DNA from 3 places in the Glutamicibacter sp. NPDC087661 genome. Region 1 is predicted to be linked to each of the others. Evidence: riboswitches for the same ligand, from Rfam matches in the RefSeq annotation. Region 1 holds a riboswitch; each other region holds the start of a gene.
What was found. Region 1 has a riboswitch for S-adenosylmethionine ahead of ACIOTN_RS09765 (ABC transporter ATP-binding protein). Riboswitches for the same ligand answer to the same signal wherever they lie in the genome.
Positions count from the first base shown of each region.

Region 2: linked by a shared signal. The riboswitch ahead of ACIOTN_RS16200 (hypothetical protein) and the one ahead of ACIOTN_RS09765 (ABC transporter ATP-binding protein) in region 1 are both predicted to bind S-adenosylmethionine.
Region 3: linked by a shared signal. The riboswitch ahead of ACIOTN_RS12840 (acyl-CoA dehydrogenase family protein) and the one ahead of ACIOTN_RS09765 (ABC transporter ATP-binding protein) in region 1 are both predicted to bind S-adenosylmethionine.

Region 1 is NZ_JBIUWE010000003.1:95,644-102,578, reverse strand. Features, by position in the region: gene ACIOTN_RS09775 (LLM class flavin-dependent oxidoreductase) at 1-1,035, opposite strand, end outside; gene ACIOTN_RS09770 (acyl-CoA dehydrogenase) at 1,093-2,424, opposite strand; SAM riboswitch class I at 2,440-2,531, opposite strand; SAM riboswitch class I at 2,799-2,900, shown strand; gene ACIOTN_RS09765 (ABC transporter ATP-binding protein) at 2,906-3,727, shown strand; gene ACIOTN_RS09760 (aliphatic sulfonate ABC transporter substrate-binding protein) at 3,813-4,835, shown strand; gene ACIOTN_RS09755 (ABC transporter permease) at 4,905-5,669, shown strand; gene acs (acetate--CoA ligase) at 5,726-6,935, shown strand, end outside.
Region 2 is NZ_JBIUWE010000006.1:223,377-230,311, reverse strand. Features, by position in the region: gene ACIOTN_RS16215 (SNF2-related protein) at 1-727, opposite strand, end outside; gene ACIOTN_RS16210 (LOG family protein) at 814-2,004, shown strand; gene ACIOTN_RS16205 (VIT1/CCC1 transporter family protein) at 2,068-3,171, opposite strand; gene ACIOTN_RS16200 (hypothetical protein) at 3,226-3,492, opposite strand; SAM riboswitch class IV at 3,508-3,621, opposite strand; gene ACIOTN_RS16195 (DinB family protein) at 3,689-4,276, opposite strand; gene ACIOTN_RS16190 (helix-turn-helix domain-containing protein) at 4,410-4,976, shown strand; gene ACIOTN_RS16185 (hypothetical protein) at 5,113-5,529, shown strand; gene ACIOTN_RS16180 (APC family permease) at 5,636-6,935, shown strand, end outside.
Region 3 is NZ_JBIUWE010000004.1:298,203-305,137, reverse strand. Features, by position in the region: gene ACIOTN_RS12845 (acyl-CoA dehydrogenase family protein) at 1-662, opposite strand, end outside; gene ACIOTN_RS12840 (acyl-CoA dehydrogenase family protein) at 691-1,917, opposite strand; SAM riboswitch class I at 1,968-2,058, opposite strand; gene ACIOTN_RS12835 (LLM class flavin-dependent oxidoreductase) at 2,188-3,624, opposite strand; gene ACIOTN_RS12830 (ABC transporter permease) at 3,624-4,727, opposite strand; gene ACIOTN_RS12825 (ABC transporter permease) at 4,724-5,725, opposite strand; gene ACIOTN_RS12820 (sugar ABC transporter ATP-binding protein) at 5,722-6,935, opposite strand, start outside.

The DNA of each region.
Region 1 (6,935 bases):
CACCGAGGACTGGATGGCGTTGGACTTCACGTCGTCGCCGATGACATCGTCTGGTCCGTAGACGGACATGTCGATGCCGGTCCACCCCGAAAGCAGTGCAAGCGACCCCTCGATATCCACGTAGGAGCTGTAATCCTCGAACTTCGCCTGGGCAAGTTCCGAGGTTTCCGCGGTGATGATGGTCTGCATGGCGAAGACCTTGATGTCGTAACGGCCACGCCCAGCGGCCTCGGCAGCGTCGCGGATCTTGCTGACCGCTTCCTTGAGCAGGTCGCGGGTAGGGCAATTCACGAAGATCGCTTCGGCGTTCGACGCGGCGAATTCGGTGCCGCGCTTGGATGCGCCGGCCTGGTAGATCACCGGGGTGCGCTGCTTCGACGGCTCGGTGATGGCGATGCCCGGGACCTTGAAGTACTTGCCCTCGTGCTCGATCGGGTGCACCTTGGCCGGGTCGGTGTAGACACCGGTTTCCTTGTTGTTCTGCACCGCGTCGTCTTCCCACGAGCCCTCGAGCAGCTTGTAGACCACCTCGAGGTACTCATCGGCGTGGTTGTAGCGCTCGTCGTGCTCCATCTGGTCTTCCTGGCCCATATTGCGGGCGGCCGAGGGAAGGTAGCCGGTGACGACATTCCAACCCACGCGGCCGTTGGTCAGGTGGTCCAGGGTGGCCAAGCGGCGGGCGAAAGCGTACGGGTGCTCATAGGCGGTACCTGCGGTGACGCCGAAGCCGAGGTTCTCGGTCACAGCGGCCATGGCGGAAACCAGCATCATCGGGTCGTTGACGGGCGCCTGCGCGCCGGAGCCCAGCGGGGTCACGTTGGTGCCCTTGTACACGTCGTAGGTGCCCAGCACGTCGGCAAGGAACAGCCCGTCGAACTTCCCCTTTTCCAGCACCTTGGCCAGGTGGGTCCAGTAGCCCAGGGTGTTGTAGGTCGAGGCCTTGTCCTGCGGATGGCGCCACAGGCCCGGCGACTGGTGCACCACGCAGTTCATGTCGAATGCGTTGAATAGGATCTCGCGCTTGTTCTCGCTCATGGCTTTGCCCCCATAGGTTGGTAATCGTGGAAAGTTGCTGGTGTGCGTCGCAGGCCCTCAGGTCCGCTGGGTCGAATCTTCGCCGGTGACGGACAGCCGCTGCGGCTGGACCCCGTTGATCTCGTAGTCCCCGACGATGCGCGCCTTGTAGATCGCCGGGTTATGGGTGGCGATGGTGCGCGCATTGCGCCAATGCCGGTCCAGGTTGCAGCCGCTTCTGGTGGAAGAGGCTCCCAGTGCGTCGAAGAGCTTGCTGGTCACGCCGATGGCCAGTGGCTGCACCACGGTTTGCGCGCGGTTGGCGGCCAGCTCGCATACGGCGTAGCGTTCCTCGTCGTTCAGTCCCGGATCGCCCAGGGCCGCCTCGACTTCGAGCACCGCGCCGATCACCACCGAGTCGGCGGCGAAGGATTCTGCGGACACCTCGCCCACCAGCTGCAGGACCTGAGGTTCCTGGTAGACCGGAACCCCGGTCCCGGTGGTGAAGATGCGGGTGCGCGCCTGCACCGCGCTGCGCAGGTCGTTCAGTGCGGCGCGGGCAATGCCTGCCTGCACGGACATGAGCACCAGCTGGAAGATTGCCGCTTCGGAGTCGTTGCGTTGCTGCGGCATGAAGCAGTCCACCGGGACCTGGTGGAATTCTGTGGTGCCGGTTCCGGTGAGGCCCTGGCCGAACCCATCCCAGTCGTCGAGGATCTTGACGCCGCTGCGCTGGGTGGAGACCACGGCGATCTGGCGGCCGGCGAGCTCCGGGTGGGCCACGGCAACGGTGGTCCAGTCGGCAAAAATGGTGCCGGTGCAGTAGTACTTTTCACCGTCGATCACCCAGCGCCCGTCCACGGTGCTGGCCTTGGTGTTCAAGGTGCCCAGGGCGTTGCCACCGCGTTCGGTGTAGGCGTTGCCGATAATCTGCCCAGCAGCGATGCGAGCGACCCACTTCTTGCGCAGCTCTTCGTCCTCCAGCGCCAAGACGTTCTCGACGAATGCGATATGCGCACGCCACAGCTGGCCTACGTGGGAGTCCGCCTCGGACAGCTCGATGAGCAGACGGAAGACATCCACCAGCCGTGCGCCGTAGCCCCCGTCGGCAACGGAAAGGCGAAGCGCACCGAAACGCTCGCGATTCAGCAGGCCTACCTGCTCGAAAGGAAGCACGCGGTTCAAGTCGCGGTCCTTGGCTGTCGCGGCGATCTGCGCAAAAACGGGACGGAAAATTTCGGCCAGCCGGTCGTATTGCTCATCCGCACTTGGTCCGGGGGTGATTTTCAGCAATTGCCTGGTCGGCAGCTGTTCTTCAAACTTGTCCAGGTCCATTGCGGTGGCCTGCGAAGGGTCACTGACCTGGTTGAAGTCCAGTCCGAGGGCATTGTGCGATTCACCAATAGGCATCAGGGTTCTCAATTCTTTCCATCGGTCCTGGCGGTAGCACCGTCCCGCTATTGGGGTGGTTGCTGCGGCGTCGTGGAGCCAGATCTCTCAGCCGCTCTGGATGGGTCGTAATTCATTTGTAACGGTAATAAACCGGCGTTTCCAACCCGCGAAGTCACATTTCGTCCTAGTGCCGGCAGTGCCCATCTTCAAATTTCACAGCCTAATCCGCGTCCTGCCGAAGATGAGTTGCAAAGTTTTGCTTAATGTCGAGCAAACCGGCCTGCAATAAAATAAATAACGAAATTTCTGGGCAATGTGAGGTAGTTGTCGAAGATTTTTTCATATTACGCAAGATTTGCGTTCAAATCGTTCGACTCGTTGTAATGGACACGTAACCATCCCGAGCGGCCGAGAGATCTGGCTCCACGACGCCGCAGCAACCACCTTTGGAGTTTTGCTCTGCAGGCCGGTGCTACCGCCAGGAACGATGGAGATGAACATGACTCTTTCCTTTGCAGCGCCCGAGGCAGCTCCCGTTGCCTCAGCTTCAAGCGCCCTGGACGTGCAGTTCAGCAACGTGTCGCGAACCTTCACCACCAAGATGGAAAGCCGGACCGTCCTGGCCGATATCAACCTGCAAATTCCAGCAGGTCAAGTCGTGGCCATTCTTGGAGCCAGCGGTTGCGGAAAATCCACGCTGCTGCGTTCAGTATCGGGCTTGGACCACCCCACCACCGGCACCATCCGCACCGGCACCCGCGAGGTCACCGGCATCAACGAGTTATGCGCCGTTGCCTTCCAGGAGCCCCGGCTGCTGCCATGGCGCTCGGTTCGCCAGAACATTGCACTGGGCCTGGCACCGGAAACCGATAAGCGCGCCGGCAACTCGCTGATCGATGAGTTGATCGAGCTGACCGGTCTGAGCCATGCAGCCAGCTTGCGCCCACGCGAGATCTCCGGAGGCATGGCGCAGCGGGTTTCGCTGGCTCGCGCGCTGGCTCGGCGCCCGGGTGTATTGCTTCTTGATGAACCCTTCGGCGCCCTCGATGCGCTGACACGCTTGAAGATGCAGGATCTGCTGCTCTCGATTCACGCATCGTTCCCCACCACTGTTCTCATGGTGACCCATGATGTGGACGAGGCGTTGACTTTGGCTGACCGCGTGATTGTTCTGGGGCGAGGCGCTGGGCATAGTGCAGCGGGCGTCATCGAGGATCTGTCCATCTCAGCTGTGCATCCACGCCGGCATACCGATGAAAAGTTCGTTGCAGATCGCCTGCACCTATTGCGCCTGCTCGGCGTCGACCCAACCAACCATTAGTCCCGGCCACGCCGTGGGTCCCGAACCATTCGTCCCCTTTACCTTTTCACCTACACCGCTTGCACGCACAATTCTAGGATTCTCCATGCTTTTGAACCGTCTCACCCGCCGCACTGCATTGTCCGCCGCCGCCTTGATCGTTGGCGCAGTTGCCCTGACCGGCTGTGCTGGCGAAAACGCTACAGCCTCCTCGGATGGTCAGACCCTGTCCATCGACTTTGCCACTTACAACCCGCTGAGCCTGGTACTCAAGGAAAAGGGATGGTTGGAAGCAGCCGCCAAGGAGCAGGGCGTAAATGTCGAATGGATCCAGTCCGCTGGTTCCAACAAGGCCAATGAAGCTCTTCGCGCCGACGCAATCGATGTTGGTTCCACAGCCGGTTCCGCTGCGCTCCTGAACCGTTCGAACGGTGCACCCATCAAGACCATCGCACTGTATTCGCAGCCGGAATGGGCGGCCCTGGTAGTGGATAAGGACTCGAAAATCGAGTCCGTTGAAGATCTCGCTGGCAAGACCGTGGCCGCTACAAAGGGCACCGACCCATACTTCTTCCTGCTGCAGGCGCTGGAATCCGCGGGCTTGAGTGAAGCTGACATCAAGCTGCAGAACCTCCAGCATGCCGATGGACGTACCGCCCTGGCCAACGGCTCGGTTGATGCCTGGAGCGGTTTGGATCCGATCATGGCCGCTGCCGAAAAAGACGGCGCGCAACTGGTTTACCGGAACTTGGATTTCAACACCTACGGTGCGCTGAACGCTCGCGAAGACTTCATTGAGCAGAGCCCCGAACTCGCCCAGCTCGTTGTCGATGCCTACGAAAAGGCTCGTGGCTGGGCAGCTGACAATCCCGAGGAAACCGCAGAAATCCTGGCCGACGTAGCAGGGCTCGAACCAGGAGTTGCTGCCACCGTCATTGAGGAACGCTCCAATCTGGACGTTCCGGCAGTTCCCGACGCCAAATTCACTGGAGTCCTGAGCAAGATTGCTCCCACGCTGGTCGCTAGCGGCGATGTCTCGGAGCAGGAATCCGTTGATGAAGCTCTGGAAACCCTCATCGATGACCAGTTTGCCGTCAAGGCAGACGCAACAAAGATCTCCGGAAAGTAACCAGCCATGAGTCCCACTAACGTGGCTGGAACCCGCGGAAGCCAAACACCTGCCAAGCAGAAGGCCAGCATGGCCGCAACGATCCTGCGTGCCCCGAAATGGCTGCTTGCGCTGGCCTTGCCGCTGACCACCCTGGCTGTGTGGCAATTTGTCACCGTTACCGGAATCGTTGCTCCGTGGACACTGCCAACTCCGGGTTCAGTGGTTTCTGCTGCCATTGAGCTCTTCCAGGATGGCGAACTCGGAAAGCACATCGGCATCTCCACTCAGCGTGTTCTTCTCGGTTTCGCCTTCGGATCATTGCTGGGCTTGGCGCTGGGTGCGCTTGTCGGGCTGTCCAAATTGGCAGATGCATTTCTGGGACTGAGCATCAGCGCCCTGCGTGCAGTCCCTTCCTTGGCTTGGGTTCCGCTGCTGGTGCTCTGGATGAAAATGGGTGAAGATTCCAAGGTCACACTCGTGATCATTGGTGCCTTCTTCCCGGTCTTTACCACCGTCGCCTTGGCGTTGCGCCATGTCGATGCCCACCTGGTCGAAGCAGCCCGCGCCTTCGGGTTGAAGGGATTGAAGCTGCTGCGCACCGTCCAGCTGCCCGCAGTGGTCCCTTCGATCTTCTCCGGACTGCGTTTGGCACTAGCCCAAGCTTGGCTCTTCCTGGTCGCAGCCGAACTCCTCGGCGCGTCAATGGGCCTTGGCTTCTTGCTTACCGACTCGCAGAACAACGGCCGATTGGACCGCCTAATCATGACCATCGTGCTGCTGGCCGTCTTTGGAAAGATCACCGATGCCCTGCTGTCGATAGCAGAACGCTGGGCTATCAAGCGCTGGACCTGAAACCGGACCAGCTAGTACCCGCTGACAAAACTACCCCTCACCAAAGAAAGTTTGCGATGACCACCGAATTGGCAACAACCTCAACTCAAGTTTCAGAGGCAGCACGCCAGGAATTCTGGGACGAAGCGGCGAACCTCTTGGATTGGGACATCCCGTGGCACACCACCAGCCGCATCATTCCGGCCGATCCGGATGCCAAGCGCGGACCGGAAATTTCTTGGTACCTCGGCGGCAAGCTGAACGCCGCAGTGAACTGCGCCGACCGCCATGTAGCTGCGGGACGCGGCCAGAAGGTCGCACTGTATTTCGAAGGCGAGCCCGGTGACCGGGTAGCCGTCACCTACAAGAATTTGCAGGAGCGGGTCTCCCAGGCAGCCAACGCCTTGGAATCCCTGGGTGTGGTGAAGGGCGACCGCGTGGTCATTTACCTGCCGGTGCTCATTGAAACAATTGTCATCACCTTGGCTTGCGCCCGCATCGGCGCCATCCACTCGCTGGTCTTCGGCGGGTTCTCCGCCGAGGCGCTGAGGTTCCGCGTGGAGGACACCAAGGCAAAGGTCCTGGTCACCACCGACGGCCAGTTCCGCCGCGGCACTTCGGTTCCGGTCAAAGGCAACGCCGATGCGGCCGTTGCCGGAGAGAACGAAATCGAAAAGGTCCTGGTTATCCGCCGCACCGGCGACGAAATCCCGTGGACCGAAGGCCGCGACATCTGGTGGCATGAGGTGGTTGATACCCAGTCCACCGAGCACCATGCGCAGGCATTCGATGCGGAAACACCGCTGTTCATCATGTACACCTCGGGAACCACCGGCCAGCCGAAGGGCTTGGTTCACACCACCGGCGGGTACCTGACGCAGGCGGCCACCAGCTACAACCTGCTGTTCGCCAACCCGGACGAATCCCAGCGCGCCAAGGACGTGCACTGGTGCACCGCCGACCTCGCCTGGGTCACCGCGCATACCTACGAGATCTACGGCCCGTTGGCCAATGGCGTCACCCAGGTAATCTACGAGGGCGTCCCCAACGCCCCGCACCCGGGCCGCCACTTCGAGGTCATTGAACGCTACAAGGTCACCAGCTACTACACCGCTCCCACCTTGGTCCGCTCGTTGATGGGTTGGTTCCCAGACGGCATCCCCGCTCAATACGATCTGTCCTCGGTGAAGATCGGCGGCACTGTGGGTGAAGCCGTCAATCCCGAGGCATGGAAATGGTTCCGCCAGCAGATCGGCCGGGACAGCGAAGCAGGACTACCGATGGTTG
Region 2 (6,935 bases), on a different contig from region 1:
CTTCATCCACCTTGAACTGCAGCTGGCTGTCGCTGCGCGCCATGGAGGCAAAGCGGGTAAACCAGTGGTGCTGCGCCCGCAGCAGGTTCCAGCCGTAGGTCTTGAAGCCCAGGGTGGTCCAGCGAAGCTGGCCACGAACCCAACGGCCTTCGGTGTTGCGAACCATTGGGCGCACTCCCAAGCGGAAGCGCTTATTGCGGGTCGGGTGCGGGATGGTTCCGGTCGGCATCCATTGTTGCTGCTGGGTGGCGTCCTTCGAATCGAAGAGCAGGAACTGAAGCGCCATCGGCACTACCGGATCGTGCTGCGAACCAAGCAGGCCATCGGCCGGGCCCGGCTCGGACTCTTCAAACCATGAATCGATTTGCTGCGACCAAACTGTGTTCGGCTTCTCTTCCCGGGCAGGCACGGGGCGTGGCTGGGAAGCGATCTTGTTGGAGACAATAGCCAGTGCCGCGATGTGCGAGCAGATGCCCGGTGCGTCGCAGGTGCACTCGCACGATTCGATCTTCCACTCTCCACCGTCCATGAGGACCTGGATCATCGGAGAATATTCTTCGCCAGAATCGGTGACGGTGCCTTCGATCTGGTGGGTGCTTTCGTCGAATTCCACGTCAACCACGGAATTTGCTTCTGCAGCCAGGTTCTTTCCATAGAAGAAAGGAACGTTGCCCAGAAAAGCCAATAAGTGGCGGGCATCAATGGTTGGTGGAACAGATTCAATCATCCTCTCATCGTTTCACGTTCCGGGCCTTCGCGAAAGTTGAAGGGCCTTTCTGTGAATAATCACTATCTATGACGTAGCGTTGACGCATGTCCCAAGTGTGGCCCTACCTTCCAGCACGCGCAGTGAACATAACGACGCTCGTTGAATTCGACCGTCTCGCAGCCGAAGCGCTGGCTTCCCACCGCGCACGCGGAAAAGGCTGGCGAGTGCACCGTGTTGATCTGCGCGAACGGGATACCGTGCTGGAATCCTTGGATCTTTCCGAAGCGCTATTCATCGATTGCCAGTATTCCGCGCAAGGAGCGCAGATCGTGCAAGCCACTGGCGGGCTGTGCATGAGCTCGGGGGAGGAGCTTCCCTTCGAGACGGTGGCTCGCGGTTTGTATTCGCCGCATGAGTTGTACTCGGGGATCCGGACGCAGACCTACGAGCATGTGCCTGATGCGAAGATCTACGCGTACTCCCAGCAGCATGCAGCGGTGAATTCCGATAGCGATAGCAATGCGCTGGCAAGAACCCTGCATGATCACCACATTGGCCAGGCGCTGGTCTCGGCGGTGTACGAGGGCACGTTCAAGGAAACCCCGATTATCGGGGTGATGGGCGGGCATGCGATGAGCCGGGGCACTGCGCAGTATGCGCAAGCTTTGGAGCTTGGGCGCATGATTACCCGGGCCGGCTACGCGGTCGCCACCGGTGGAGGCCCCGGCGCAATGGAAGCCGCCAATGCCGGTGCGTGGCTGGCCGATTACGGACCAGAAGATGTCGCTACGGCATTGCAGATGCTGGCCGAAGCGCCAGATGCGATCCATCAGCGCACCGGCTGGGCGAGAACTGCGTTGATGGTCAAGGAGCGTTTCCCGAGCCAGCGGCAGTCCCTGGGCGTGCCAACCTGGTTCTACGGCCATGAGCCGCCGAATCTGTTTGCCACCCAGATTGCCAAGTTCTTCACCAATTCCATTCGTGAAGCGATTCTGCTGGAGCAGTCCAACGGCGGGCTGGTAGTTCTGCCCGGGGCCGCTGGCACGGTGCAGGAAATCTTCCAGGATGCCTGCGAAAACTACTACGCTACCGGTGCTCGCGTGGTGCCGATGGTGCTGATCGGCAAGGACTATTGGACGAGGGATCTGCCTGCTTGGCCGCTGCTTCAGGCCCTGGCCAAGGACCGTGTCATGGAACAGAAGATTGCTCTGGTGGAAACCGCCGAAGAAGCGATGGAGTTCATCCAGAGCATGCAAACCCTGCGCCGGCGTACCCGGCGGCCGGAGAACAGCTAGAGCACGGCATGGAAAATGCCGGTAGAGCCAAAGCTGTACCGGCATTCGAATCGCAGCAGGCTGCTATCCGATGCTGACGTCGAAGATCAGGCCCAAGCAGTAGGTGATGGCCGCTGCGCCCCAGCCGATGGCTAGCTGGCGCAGGCCGCGCTTGAGCGGGGAGGCACCGGAAAGCAGTCCCACGATCCCTCCGGTGATCATCAGGGCCACGCCTACCAGGACTACCGAGACGAGGATCGCGGTCATGCCGGAGAGCCCAAGGATATAAGGCAGGATCGGCACGACCGCGCCGGAAGCGAAAAGGATGAACGAGGTGGCCGCCGCGCCGGTGGCCGACCCCAGTTCCTGGTGCTCCTTCTCGAGTTCTTCGCCGCGGCCTTCCGGGTTCAACGAGAAGTCGGGGTTGCAATCGCAGGTGAACAGGCCCATGCGTTCTGCGGCCCGGTGCGCTGCATCTTCATCGCTCATTCCGCGGGCCTTGTAGATCAGCACCAGCTCGTTGGCGTCCAGATCGAGGTTCGGGGCGGCGGTCAGCGTGACCTGGGTTGGTCGCGAGGCGGTCAGCAGCTCGCGCTGGGAACGCACCGAGACGTACTCGCCAGCTGCCATGGACAGTGCGCCGGCCAGCAAACCGGCAACACCGGAGAACAGCACGAAGGTCGCTGAAACACCGGTCGCACCGATACCCATGATCAACGCCAGGTTGGAAACCAGCCCGTCGTTGGCGCCGAAGACCGCAGCGCGGAAGTTGCCCGAAAGGCGCGCACGGCCTGCTGTAGCCAGCGCCCGGACGACCTCTTCGTGGACCTGTTCGTCGGCCGCCATCTGCGCGGTGGCGTCCTTGTCGTCGCGGTAGGGCGAACTGCTTTCGGAGCGCTGGGCCATGGCCAGCACGAAGACCGAACCGAAATGCAATGCCAGGAAACGCAGCATGGTGCGTCGCAGCGACGGGCGGACTTCCTTGAAATGCTCGCCGAGCAGGACGCGCCAGTGGGATTCGTGGCGGGCTTCCGCCTCTGCAAGGCCCAGCAGGATTTGCCGTTCTTGACCGGTTTTCTTTTCCGCGAGGGCCCTGTAGATGGAGCCTTCGGCGACTTCATCTGCGAGATACTTGCGCCATCGCTGGATCTGCGCTTTGGTAGGTTCGGTTTCTGGGTGCTGTGGCATCGCGACGATGACTCTCCTGGAACATGGATTTTCCAATGAAACCCGTGGATCGGATCAACCACCCAGTTTAGTCAGGGCTCCTGCACTTGGGAATTTGGCAAGGCTAAAAGCAATTCTCTTGCCCGCGGGATTTCCGGCTACCGGCAGCACCAGCTGCAATTCAGAAGTGGCCGGATCATAGGTCGGCCTGCGGGCGCAACGGGCAATGAGCCGTTCAAGCCTGAGCGGATCTGCAACGTAGCGGGTGCGCCAGCGCCCCTCGGCCTTGAATTGCACTTGGCCGGTCTGGCGGTCGATGACGGGCAGAATCGGATATGCCATGGAGGTCAACTCTCTTGCGAGCTCTTGCCCGTGCACCTGTTGGTGCGCGGACCGCTTCCTCATCCGAACCACCCATGAACTTGGGGTTGGTGCGCGGCCAGTCGGAGCTTGGCGCCGCGTCTCGTGAAGCAACATTTCCGATGGTACCGCCGGCGGCAGGGCGCGGTGAAGTCCGAATGCGTAATATGACTGCGGCTCAGCTGCCCGGGGCAAAGGCATTGGCCAGTTGCTGCAGCTTCTCGCGTTGTTCGGCCCATTGCCCCGCGGTGTAGTCGGGCAGCAGATCCAGTTGCGCGGTCCAGCCAGCACGGCCATCGAGCTGCTCGCGAATAATATCCAGATGCCCTGCATGCCGGGAGGTCTCGGCGAGCGCATGGATGAGCAGGTGATCCAAGGTGGTTTTGCCAGCTGGCCCCCACCACGGTACCTCTACGGGGCAGTCCAGGGGCAGGTCGCTGATGGCTTCATCGGCGAAGGCGATGGCTTTCCGATACAGGCCGATCAGCTGTTGCGCATCCATATCTGCTGGCGGAAGGAAATCCGCGTCGGGATCATGCGGTGCAATGAATTCGCGAACGTAGCGGTCATCGGCTCTGCGCTTGAGGCAGGTGCCGAAATATTCGTATTCATTGATCGCCAAATGGTGCAGCACTCCCAGGATATGGGTGCCCGTGGGGGTGAGCGGAGTGCGTGCCAGGTGTTCGGCGAGGCCTTCTGCCTTGTAGATCGCATTCTCGCGCGCGTCGTTCAGGTACCCGCAGAGCTTGTCCTTGGTGCTGTCCATGGGCAGAGTCTAGTGAGCGCTGCAGTCTCGCGGTAGAGGGCGCGGTGTGTTTACCATTGGTAAACTTGCCCCGCAGGCCTTGAAGCCAAAGTGGTTGCGGTTGTTGCTGCAGAAAACGTCGAGGAGCCAAACGATGAAAACCTTGCCAGTTGAACCAACCGGTGCTGCGATCAATATCGGTGCGAGGCTGCGCGGGGTGCGCCAGACCCAGCGTATGACCATTGACCAGGTCGCCGAGCTATCCGGACTGACCAAGGGTTTCCTCTCGCGTGTGGAGCGCGACCTGACCAGCCCTTCGGTTTCCACTCTTTTGCGGTTGTGCGAAGTGCTGGGCATGGAGGTCGGTACCCTCTTCGAGGTTCCTGAAACGAAACTGGTCCGACTGGAGCAGGCACCCCGTGTTTCCCTGGGCGGTGACGGCATCACGGAGCAGCTGGTCACGCCGCGCAGCGAGAAGCGGGTGCAGATGATTCGCGCCGAGATTGCGCCCAAGGGCACCGGTGAAGCGGAGCTGTATTCGGTGGATTGCGAGCTGGAAGTGCTGCACGTGATCGCTGGAAAATTCATCCTGGTATTGCCTGATCAGCGCGTAGAACTCGAAGCAGGCGATACGATCACCTTCCCCGGGCGTGAACCGCATAGCTGGGAAAACGATTCTGATGAGGTTGCCGTGGTTACCTGGACGCTGATCCTCTCATGACGCCAATCCCTTGCGCTTGCTGCCATGGCACGGCATGCGCAGTGCGGCTGCGCGTTCGTCTGCGGGGAGATGAACCGCGTATTCTAGGAACGATGCGTTGTTCCGGGCGCTCGGGACAATCAGTGATGGGAGAGGCGTGAGGACAGGCGAACCAACCGCTGCGCAAGATCAACTGCGCAGTATCAGCTGGTGGGCTTCGATACTTTTCGGCGTTCTTATTGGCACCACCTTGACCTGGATCCGCACCCAACGCAATTTCTTCTTCATTGGCGCCGCGATTCTGGCCGTCGTCATTGTCACCATTGGCGTGCGGACGATTCGCCGACGGGCACGCTTCCCGGTGATGGCGCAGGCGCGCACCTCGTGGGCGTATGTGCTGTGGACAGGTGTCCTGCTGGTCCTGGCCGGACCGATCCAGCTGGTGTACGTAGCTGATGACCTTTCCGAACTGACTATCAAATCGCTGGTCATGTCCGCAGGCTTCTGCCTGGGCATTCACGAGGTCGACCGCGCGCTGGTGAAAGCCAGCAAGAAGCGCTCCGGCGAGGCCTAGCCTCCCGATTTGGGCAAAATAGCCTGAAATGTAGTCAAAACATCCAATACCCTTTGGCGCGATTTTGCATAGTGTGATCCTGATCAACTTTCCAGAAGGGGTTGCCATGTCAGGAAAAACCGCGAAGAACCACACCGCAGAACCAGGCCTCAAGAAGGTCCTCGGCCGCTGGGATGCCTTGGCCATAGGCGTGGGCGCGATGATCGGCTTTGGCTGGGTCGTGCTCACCGGCGACTGGATTACCACCGCCGGCCCGTTCGGAGCCACGCTGGCTATGCTGGTTGGCGGTGGCATCATGGCGGTAGTTGGCCTGACCTATGCCGAACTCGTTGCGGCCATGCCGAAAGCAGGCGGTGAGCACAACTACTTGCTGCGCGCCATGGGCGCCCGCTGGTCTTTTGCCGGTTCGTGGGCCATCGTCGGCGGCTACATTGCGATCGTGGCCTTTGAAGCAGTGGCACTGCCCAAATCCGTGCTCTATCTCTTCCCGGAGCTTTCGCAGATCAGATTATGGGAGATCGCTGGCTCAGAGGTCTACTTGACTTGGGCGCTGGTCGGTGTCGCCGGTGCGATAGCGATCACCTGGATTAACATCCGGGGTATCAAGACCGCCGGTGTAGTGCAGACCTTCGTGGTGCTCTTCCTCTTCGTCATCGGCGCAATGCTGCTTGCTGGCGCATTCACCGGGGGCGAGAGCAGGAATATGGAACCATTCTTCGAAAACGGGGTGGCCGGCTTCTTCGGCGTGATGATCGTGGTGCCGTTCATGTTCGTCGGCTTCGACGTGATCCCGCAGTCCGCCGAGGAATGCGACATCGCCCCGCGAAAAATTGGCAAGTACGTGGTGATTTCGGTGCTGATCGCCACCGCCTGGTATGTGGGGATCATCCTGGCCACCGCCTCGGGAATGGGCGCTTCGGCGCTCTCCGGATCCGAACTTGCCACTGCCGACGCGATGGGGGCACTGTTCAATTCCGAAATCATGTCAAAGGTGCTGATCGCCGGCGGCATTGCCGGCATCCTCACCTCGTGGAATTCGTTGCTGATGGGTGCTTCGCGGCTGATGTACGCGATGGCCAGTTCCGGGATGCTGCCACGCTGGTTTGCCTACCTGCATCCGAAGTACCGCACACCGAGCCATGCACTGCTGTTCATTGGCGGTCTCTCCGTTCTGGCTCCATTCTTCGGCACCGCCATGCTCGGATGGCTGGTGGATTCCGGTTCGCCGTCGATCGTGATCGCCTACCTGCTGGTGGGCGTGGCGTTCTTGATTCTGCGCCAGCGCGAACCGCAGATGCAACGCCCGCTGCGTGTGGGCGGTGCGGGAAACGGCGGCAAGGTCATCGGCGTACTGTCGGTGGTCTTCTGCGCCGGCCTGATTTCGCTGTATCTTCCGGGAATGCCGG
Region 3 (6,935 bases), on a different contig from region 1:
TCGATGAGGTCTTCTTCAGCGACAATCGCATCGGTGAAGGTGGAGGTGCCGGTACCCGTGGTGCGCTGGCCGAAGCCATCCCAGTCATCGGCCAGCTCGACGCCGGGCTGGTGGCGGTTGACTGCGGCGATCACGCGCTTTCCGGTGTCGGTGCGCTCTGCGTAGGTATCGAGCCAGTCGGCGAAGATCGAGCCGGTGGAGTAGTACTTGGTGCCGTTGAGCTTGAATCTTCCCTCGCCGTCCGGGGTGACCTTGGTGATCACGTCCCCGACCTTGACGGTGCCGACCTCGGTCCAGGAGTTGCCCACCAATTCTCCCGCCACGAAGCGGGCCAGCCATTTGTCGCGCCCCGGACCGGGGGCCGCAACCAGACGGTCCTCGACGAAGGCGAAGTGCGCGCGCAGCGCTTGGGCAATATTGGAATCCGCCGCCGCGAGATCCACGAAGAGCTCGAAGAGTTCGGGCAGCGTAGCACCGGCACCCCCGTGCGATTCCGGGACCCGAACCGCGCCAAAGCCGGCAGCGGCCAGGTCCGCGACCTGCTGGTAGGGCAATTCGCCGGTGCGGTCGCGTTCAGCTGCACCCTGCGCAATGCGCGCGAAGAGCGGTGCGAAGCGGTTTTTGAGGCCTGCGAGTCGATTGCCAGTTGCAAGTACAGTCATCGTTCAGTCCAATCCGGGAGAAGTTTTCTTAGGTGTACAGCGAGAGCGGCTGGGACTCTCCGCGCAGGAAGTAGGCGCCGACCTCGATCTTCTTGTAGTCCACTGGGTCGTGCAGCGAATGGGTGCGCACATTGCGCCAGTACAGGTCCAGGCCCACCGAGTTCGCAGTCGAAGATGAACCGGTCACCTCGAAGATCCGGTTCGCCACATCCACTCCCACCTCAGTGGAGACCACCTTGGCTTCAGCAATTTCCACGGCCAACGCCGCTCGTTCGGGCTGGGTGACTTCCCCGGCCTTTGAGAGCAGGGCGTCGAATTTCCGGCCCAGCTTCTCGGTCAGCGCCGCCACTGCTGCGGTGCGGGCTTTGAGCTCTCCGACGGTGCGCTGGAAGATCGGGTCCTGCGAGTAGGTCTCTGCCTGCGAGAACAGCCAGGCGTTCTTGCGGCCCAGCAAGATCTGCTTGCCGCGCTCCAGTGCTCCCTGGGCGATGCCCAGATAGAAGTTGGCGAAGGCCAGCTGGATACCGGGGGTAAGCAGGGTGGAGACCGGTTCATCGGTGACGAATCCCAGCAAGTCCCCTGCTTCGAGCCGCACGTTGTGGAACTTCAAGGAATTCGACGCGCTCAGCCGCTGTCCCAGGTAGTCCCAGTCGTCAACGATTTCCAAGCCATCGATATCGCGTGGCAGAACCAACGCGAGAATCTGCCCGTCGTATTCTCCGCCCTGGACCAGCGCGTTGATGACGATGACCTCGCCAACACCGGAACCCGTGGAGAATCGCTTGGCTCCATTCAGTCGGTAGCCGTCCCCTTCGGCGCTCAGCGTCAAATCCGGATCAACTGGATTCACCGAATCGCCCCAGAGCCAGCCACCTTCCACGGTGCGCTGCCACCATGCCCCTTGCGCTTCTGCTGGGGCGTAGAACGGAATGCCGGACTGGTTGATGTAGTGGTAAGCCAGCAACTGCGAGATGGATCCATCAGCTGCGGCCAGTATGCGGACCACTTCGAAGGCCGTTTCCCAATGGGCTCCGGCTCCGCCGAATTCTGCAGGCACCAAGAGATTGAGCAACCCGGCTTCGCGCAGCAGCTGCACTTCGGCGAAAGGCTGGGCGTTCTTTCGGTCGCGTTCGAGCGCGTCAGCCGCCAGCTTGTCAGCTACTTGCTGGGCGACGTCGCGCCAATCAGCCAGTTCAGCTTCATCAGCAGTGCCGGTGTAGGGCACGCGCGGCAATTGGGTATCCAGTACAGTCATCTTCGTTCTCCTCTTGGGCTATGGATTCCGAAGGATGCAGAAAATCTGCGGATCCATCGAACCTGGCGTTAGCACTACCTGCGGAGTGCAGGCTTGCTGCGGCGTCTCGGAGCCAGGTCTCTTAGCCGCTCTGGATGGGTTGTTCTCCATCAGTGAAGCACCGACGGCCTCCGCTTGGCAGGGAAGATGTCATAGGACGGAACATCGTCATGAATCGACATTTTCGAGGCCTTCACAGGGGCCTCAGTGGCCGTCATATTTCCTCATGTGTCACCGGGCGCCTAGTACAGCTTCAGGTGTTTGGCTCGCTTCGGATTCCGCTGCCGAGGCCTTTCCCGCATAAGCCCCGCGATAGGCGGCTGCAGGGTGATCGTCAGCCACTCGCGTCGTGCCGGGACCCGCCAGATATTCGCGCAGGGTGTTGCCTTCGTATCCTGCCCAAGTTCTTCCGCGCTTCCGCAACTCGGGAACCACCAGATCGGTGAACTGCTCGAAGGAACCTGGGGTGATGGCATAGGCCAAGTTGATCCCGTCCAATCCTGATTCATCCACCCAACGCTCGATTTCGTCCGCCACGGTTTCCGGCGAACCGACGAGCACCGGTCCGATGCCGCCAACTCCGAGGTAGTCGGCGATGGCATTCGGGGTCCACTTCTGCTGCGGATTCGCTGTAGTGAAAATCGATACCGCCGATCGCGCCGCGTTGGTTTCCAGATATTGCAGCTCCTCATCCGGCGCGTACTGGCTCAGGTCCAAGCCCGACCACCCGCCATAGAATGCCATGGCACCTTCGCGCGAGGCATAGGACTGGTATTCGCGGTAGAGCTTCTGCGCCTGCGCGTCTGAATCAGCCACCACAGTGGTCATCAGCGCATAGATTTTGGCGGCGTCCCGGGGCCGACCCACCAGTTCGAACTCATCGCGGATCGCATCGGTCTGGCGGCGGGTGACCGCGGTATTGATCGAATTCAGGAAGATGCCCTCGGCATGCTGCGCGCCAAAGCGCCGGCCGCGCGAAGAAGCGCCCGCTTGGAAGATCGCCGGGGTGCGCTGGATGGAAGGCTCGGAAAGATGGATGCCCGGCACGTTGAAGTACTGGCCGTGATGGTTAATCGGATGCACCTTGGAAGGGTCGGTGTAGACGCCACGTTCGCGGTCCTTGAGAACCGCGTCTTCCTCCCATGATCCCTCCCAGAGCTTGTAGACCACGTCCATGAATTCATCGGCAATGTCGTAGCGGGCGTCGTGATCCAGCTGCCTGGCCATGCCCAGATTGCGGGCCGCCGACTCCAAGTAGCTAGTCACCACGTTCCAACCGATGCGCCCGCGGGTGAGGTGGTCCAGCGAGGAGAACTTCCGGGCCAGCGCGTAGGGTTGCTCATAGGTCAGCGCGCTGGTCACCGCGAAACCGAGATTCTTCGTGGCCACGGCCATGGCGGAAACCTGCATGAAGGGATCGTTCAGTGGCACCTGGTCGGCATCGAGCAAGGCTGGACCGCTGGAATTCTGGTACACGTCATAGATGCCAAGTACATCGGCGAGGAACAGGGCATCAAAGCCACCGCGCTCCAGGGTCTTGGCCAGATCCACCCAGTATTCAAGGGTGTTGTATTCGTCGGCTCGATTCTGCGGGTGCCGCCACAGCCCAGGGCTCTGGTGGCTGACGCAGGTCATGTCAAAGGCGTTAAGGTGGATGCGCTTGCCCATTATTTTCTGTTTCCCTTCGCGGTGTTCGTCAGTGCCTGATGCTTGGTCGTGCGCAATAGCGCGAAGATGCCGGTGGCCGGCCGACTCTTGGCCCTCCCGAGCACCACGGCGGCGAGCAGGATGGACAGGAGAACCAGCCCTCGGGCCAGGTCTTGCCAGAAGAAGGACAGGCCAATCAGGTTCAGCCCGTTATCCAGCAGGCCAAAAATCACCACGCCGATCAGCGTTCCGCCCACGGACACTCGCCCGTAGCGGCTGATGGTTGCCCCGATGAAGACCGCGCCAATGGCATCCATCAGATAGGCCTGTCCGCTGCCCGGGACATATCCGTTGGAGCGTGCCGCCAGCACCACTCCGGCGAATCCGGCGATCACCGCGCACAACAGGTAGGCGCTGGCGATCAGCGCATTGGTCCGCAGGCCAGATATTCTTGCGGCGCTCGGCTGTTCGCCTGCCATGGTCAGCTTCCGCCCGTAGCGGGTGATGCCAAGCAGCAGGGCCACCACCAGGGAGATGGAGACCGCGTTGACGATGGCGGCGTCAATGCCCAGGAAGTATCCGCGCCCGATCACGGCAAAACCGTCCGGCACCAGGGGCGCCGACAGGTAGATCGGTGCGCCGCCGCCGGTGAGCAGCTGCTGCACGCTGGTGCCGGCAAACCACACGCTCAGCGTAGCCAGGAAAGCCGGGATTCGCAGGATCACGATCAGCAGCGCATTCACCGCTCCCACCGCCAAGGCGCAAAGCAGCCCGCCGGCCACGGCCACCCACGCACGGTAGCCGTCATGGATCAGCCAAGCGCTGGCCAAGGCTCCCAGATCCAGGGCCACGCCAATCGACAGGTCGATGCCTCCGGCGCGCACCACCAGGGTCAACCCGATGGCGGCCAAGGCGAGCAAAGCCACCTGCCCCAGGATTCCGAAGAGGTTTCCCACGGTGAAAAACACCGGGCTGAGCACCGAGAACACGATGAGGATCAGGGCCAACGTACCCGGAGCCACCAGCCTCGATGCTTGAAGCGTGCCGCGTTTCTTTCCGCTGTAGGCTGCGACCGGTCCGGGGCTCGGCTCCACGGGTGCGGCCAGGGTTTCAATGGTGCTCATCGGTTCTTCCTTCCGCGCAGGGTCACGCTGGCCAAGACCAGCAGGATCAGCAGGCCCTTGGCAGCACCCACCCACTGGCTGGCCACGCCCAGCAGCGTCAATCCGTTATCCAGGGCGGCCACAAATACCGCGGCCAGAACGGTGCCGACCACACTGACCAGCCGCCTGCGCGAAAAGATCATGGACATGTAGGCCACCAGGATGATGTCCAGGAGAATTTGGGTTCCGATGCCTGGAACGGCGGCCGAAAGCCTTGCCACCAGCAGCGTTCCGGCCAGGCCAGCCAACGCCGAGCTGAGCACATAGCTAGCTAGCCGGTATCGGCGCGGGTCAAGTCCCGCCACCTGCGCGGCGGTCGGATTCTGGCCAACCGCATAGGAATTCACTCCCCAGCTGGTTTTGCCATATACCCACCACACCGCTGCCCCGATGAGCGCCATAAGCCAGGCCACCAATGGGATGCCGAAGAGCACGCTGCCCCGCGCCGCTTCGAAGAAGCCACCGGTAACGGCGATCTTCAAGTTCTGGCTGAAGACCAGTTCCAGCGAAGCGGCCACCCCCATGGTGGCCAAGGTGGCCAGCAGCGGACGCAGGCCCAAGGTGACCGAGAGGCCATTGACGACGCCGATCGCGGTGGCAACGAGGACCCCGTAGAGCACCGCGACCATGCCCGGGGTTCCGGCAGCCGCGGCCAGCGCGGTCACCGTTCCGGCTAGTCCTGCCACCGCGCCGGTGGACAGGTCGATGCCTCCGTTGAGCACGTCGTCGCCGCCAGCGATGATCACAATGGCCAGCCCCACCCCGGCAATGCCGAAGACCGACGCTTGGGTCAGGATGGTGGCGATATTCGAAGCCGTCAAGAAAAATGGGGAACCGAAGGCAAAGAGCAGCAGCACCGCGGTGATGCCGGCGTAGCCGATCCAGGCCGCCAATCTCGGCTTCGTGCGGGACGCGCCAGGCGCAGGTGCTTCGTCGACCGGAACAAGGGTGGCGCTCATGCTTTGACCTCTTCGCGTGATGTTCCGGCGGTTTGGCCGCTGGATGCCAAGTGAAGAATTCTTTCCGTACTCGCCTCGCTCGACGGCAGTTCGGCGATGATCCGACCGCGATAGAGCACCAGCACTCGATCGGCCAGTCCCACTACTTCTTCCAGGTCAACGCTGACCAACAGCGCGGCGGCTCCCTGCTGGACCAACTGGGAAATCTGCGCGTAGATATGCGCACGGCTTCCCACGTCGACGCCCGAGGTGGGTTGGTCAAAGACGAGCGCGTCCGATCCCTTGGCCAACCAGCGGGCCAATACCGCTTTCTGCTGGTTGCCGCCGGACAAACCCGAAGCCACGGCTCCTGGATTCGCCGGACGGATATCCAGGCGCTGCACCAGTTCGCTGGCTGTGTCCCGCTCTTTGCGCGCATTCAACAAGCCCAGGCGGCGGCCAAGCTTTCGCAGGCTGGCCGCTGCAATATTTTCGCGCACGGTGTTGCGCAGGAAGATGCCATCTGAATGCCGGTTCGACGGGACGTAGGCGCCTGCCCGGGCGGCAAAGTCCGCCGCAGATGCCACCGGCCGGCCGTGCAGCAGCGCCGAGCCGGTATGCGCACGATTGCCGGTGGCCGCGTCGGCGAGCACCTCAATCCCCGATCCCACCAATCCGGTGACGGCCACGATTTCTCCGGGCGCCACCGAGATATTGATGCCGCTCAATGTTCCGGCCACCGAGAGGTCCACCAGTTCAAGGGCAGGCTCGCCCTGAACGGCGGGCGGCTCGCGCCTCTGGTGCGAGAACTCGTTAACCTGGTTGCCCAGCATCAAGCCGATGACATCTTCGATACTGTCACCGTCCGCGAAACTGGCGTCACCGGCATTTCTGCCGTTGCGCAGCACCGTAATCCGGTCGGTGATCTGCCGCAGTTCCTGGAGATAATGCGAGATGAAAATGATCCCTACCCCGCGGTCCCGCAGATGCCGGATCGTGCCGAAGAGCTGTTCAACTTCATCATTGGCCAACGGTGCCGTCGGCTCATCGAGAATCAGCACCTTGGGTTCGGCCAGTACGGCACGGGCAATCTGGATCAGCTGCTGCTGGGCAACGCTGAGCTCATCAACGAAGGCACCGGTGTCCAGCTCCTGGCCGGTGGTTCGCAAAATATCCGCCCGGGCTGCTGCCTGCGCGGTGCGCTCGTGGCGCCAGAGCCCACGACTCTTCG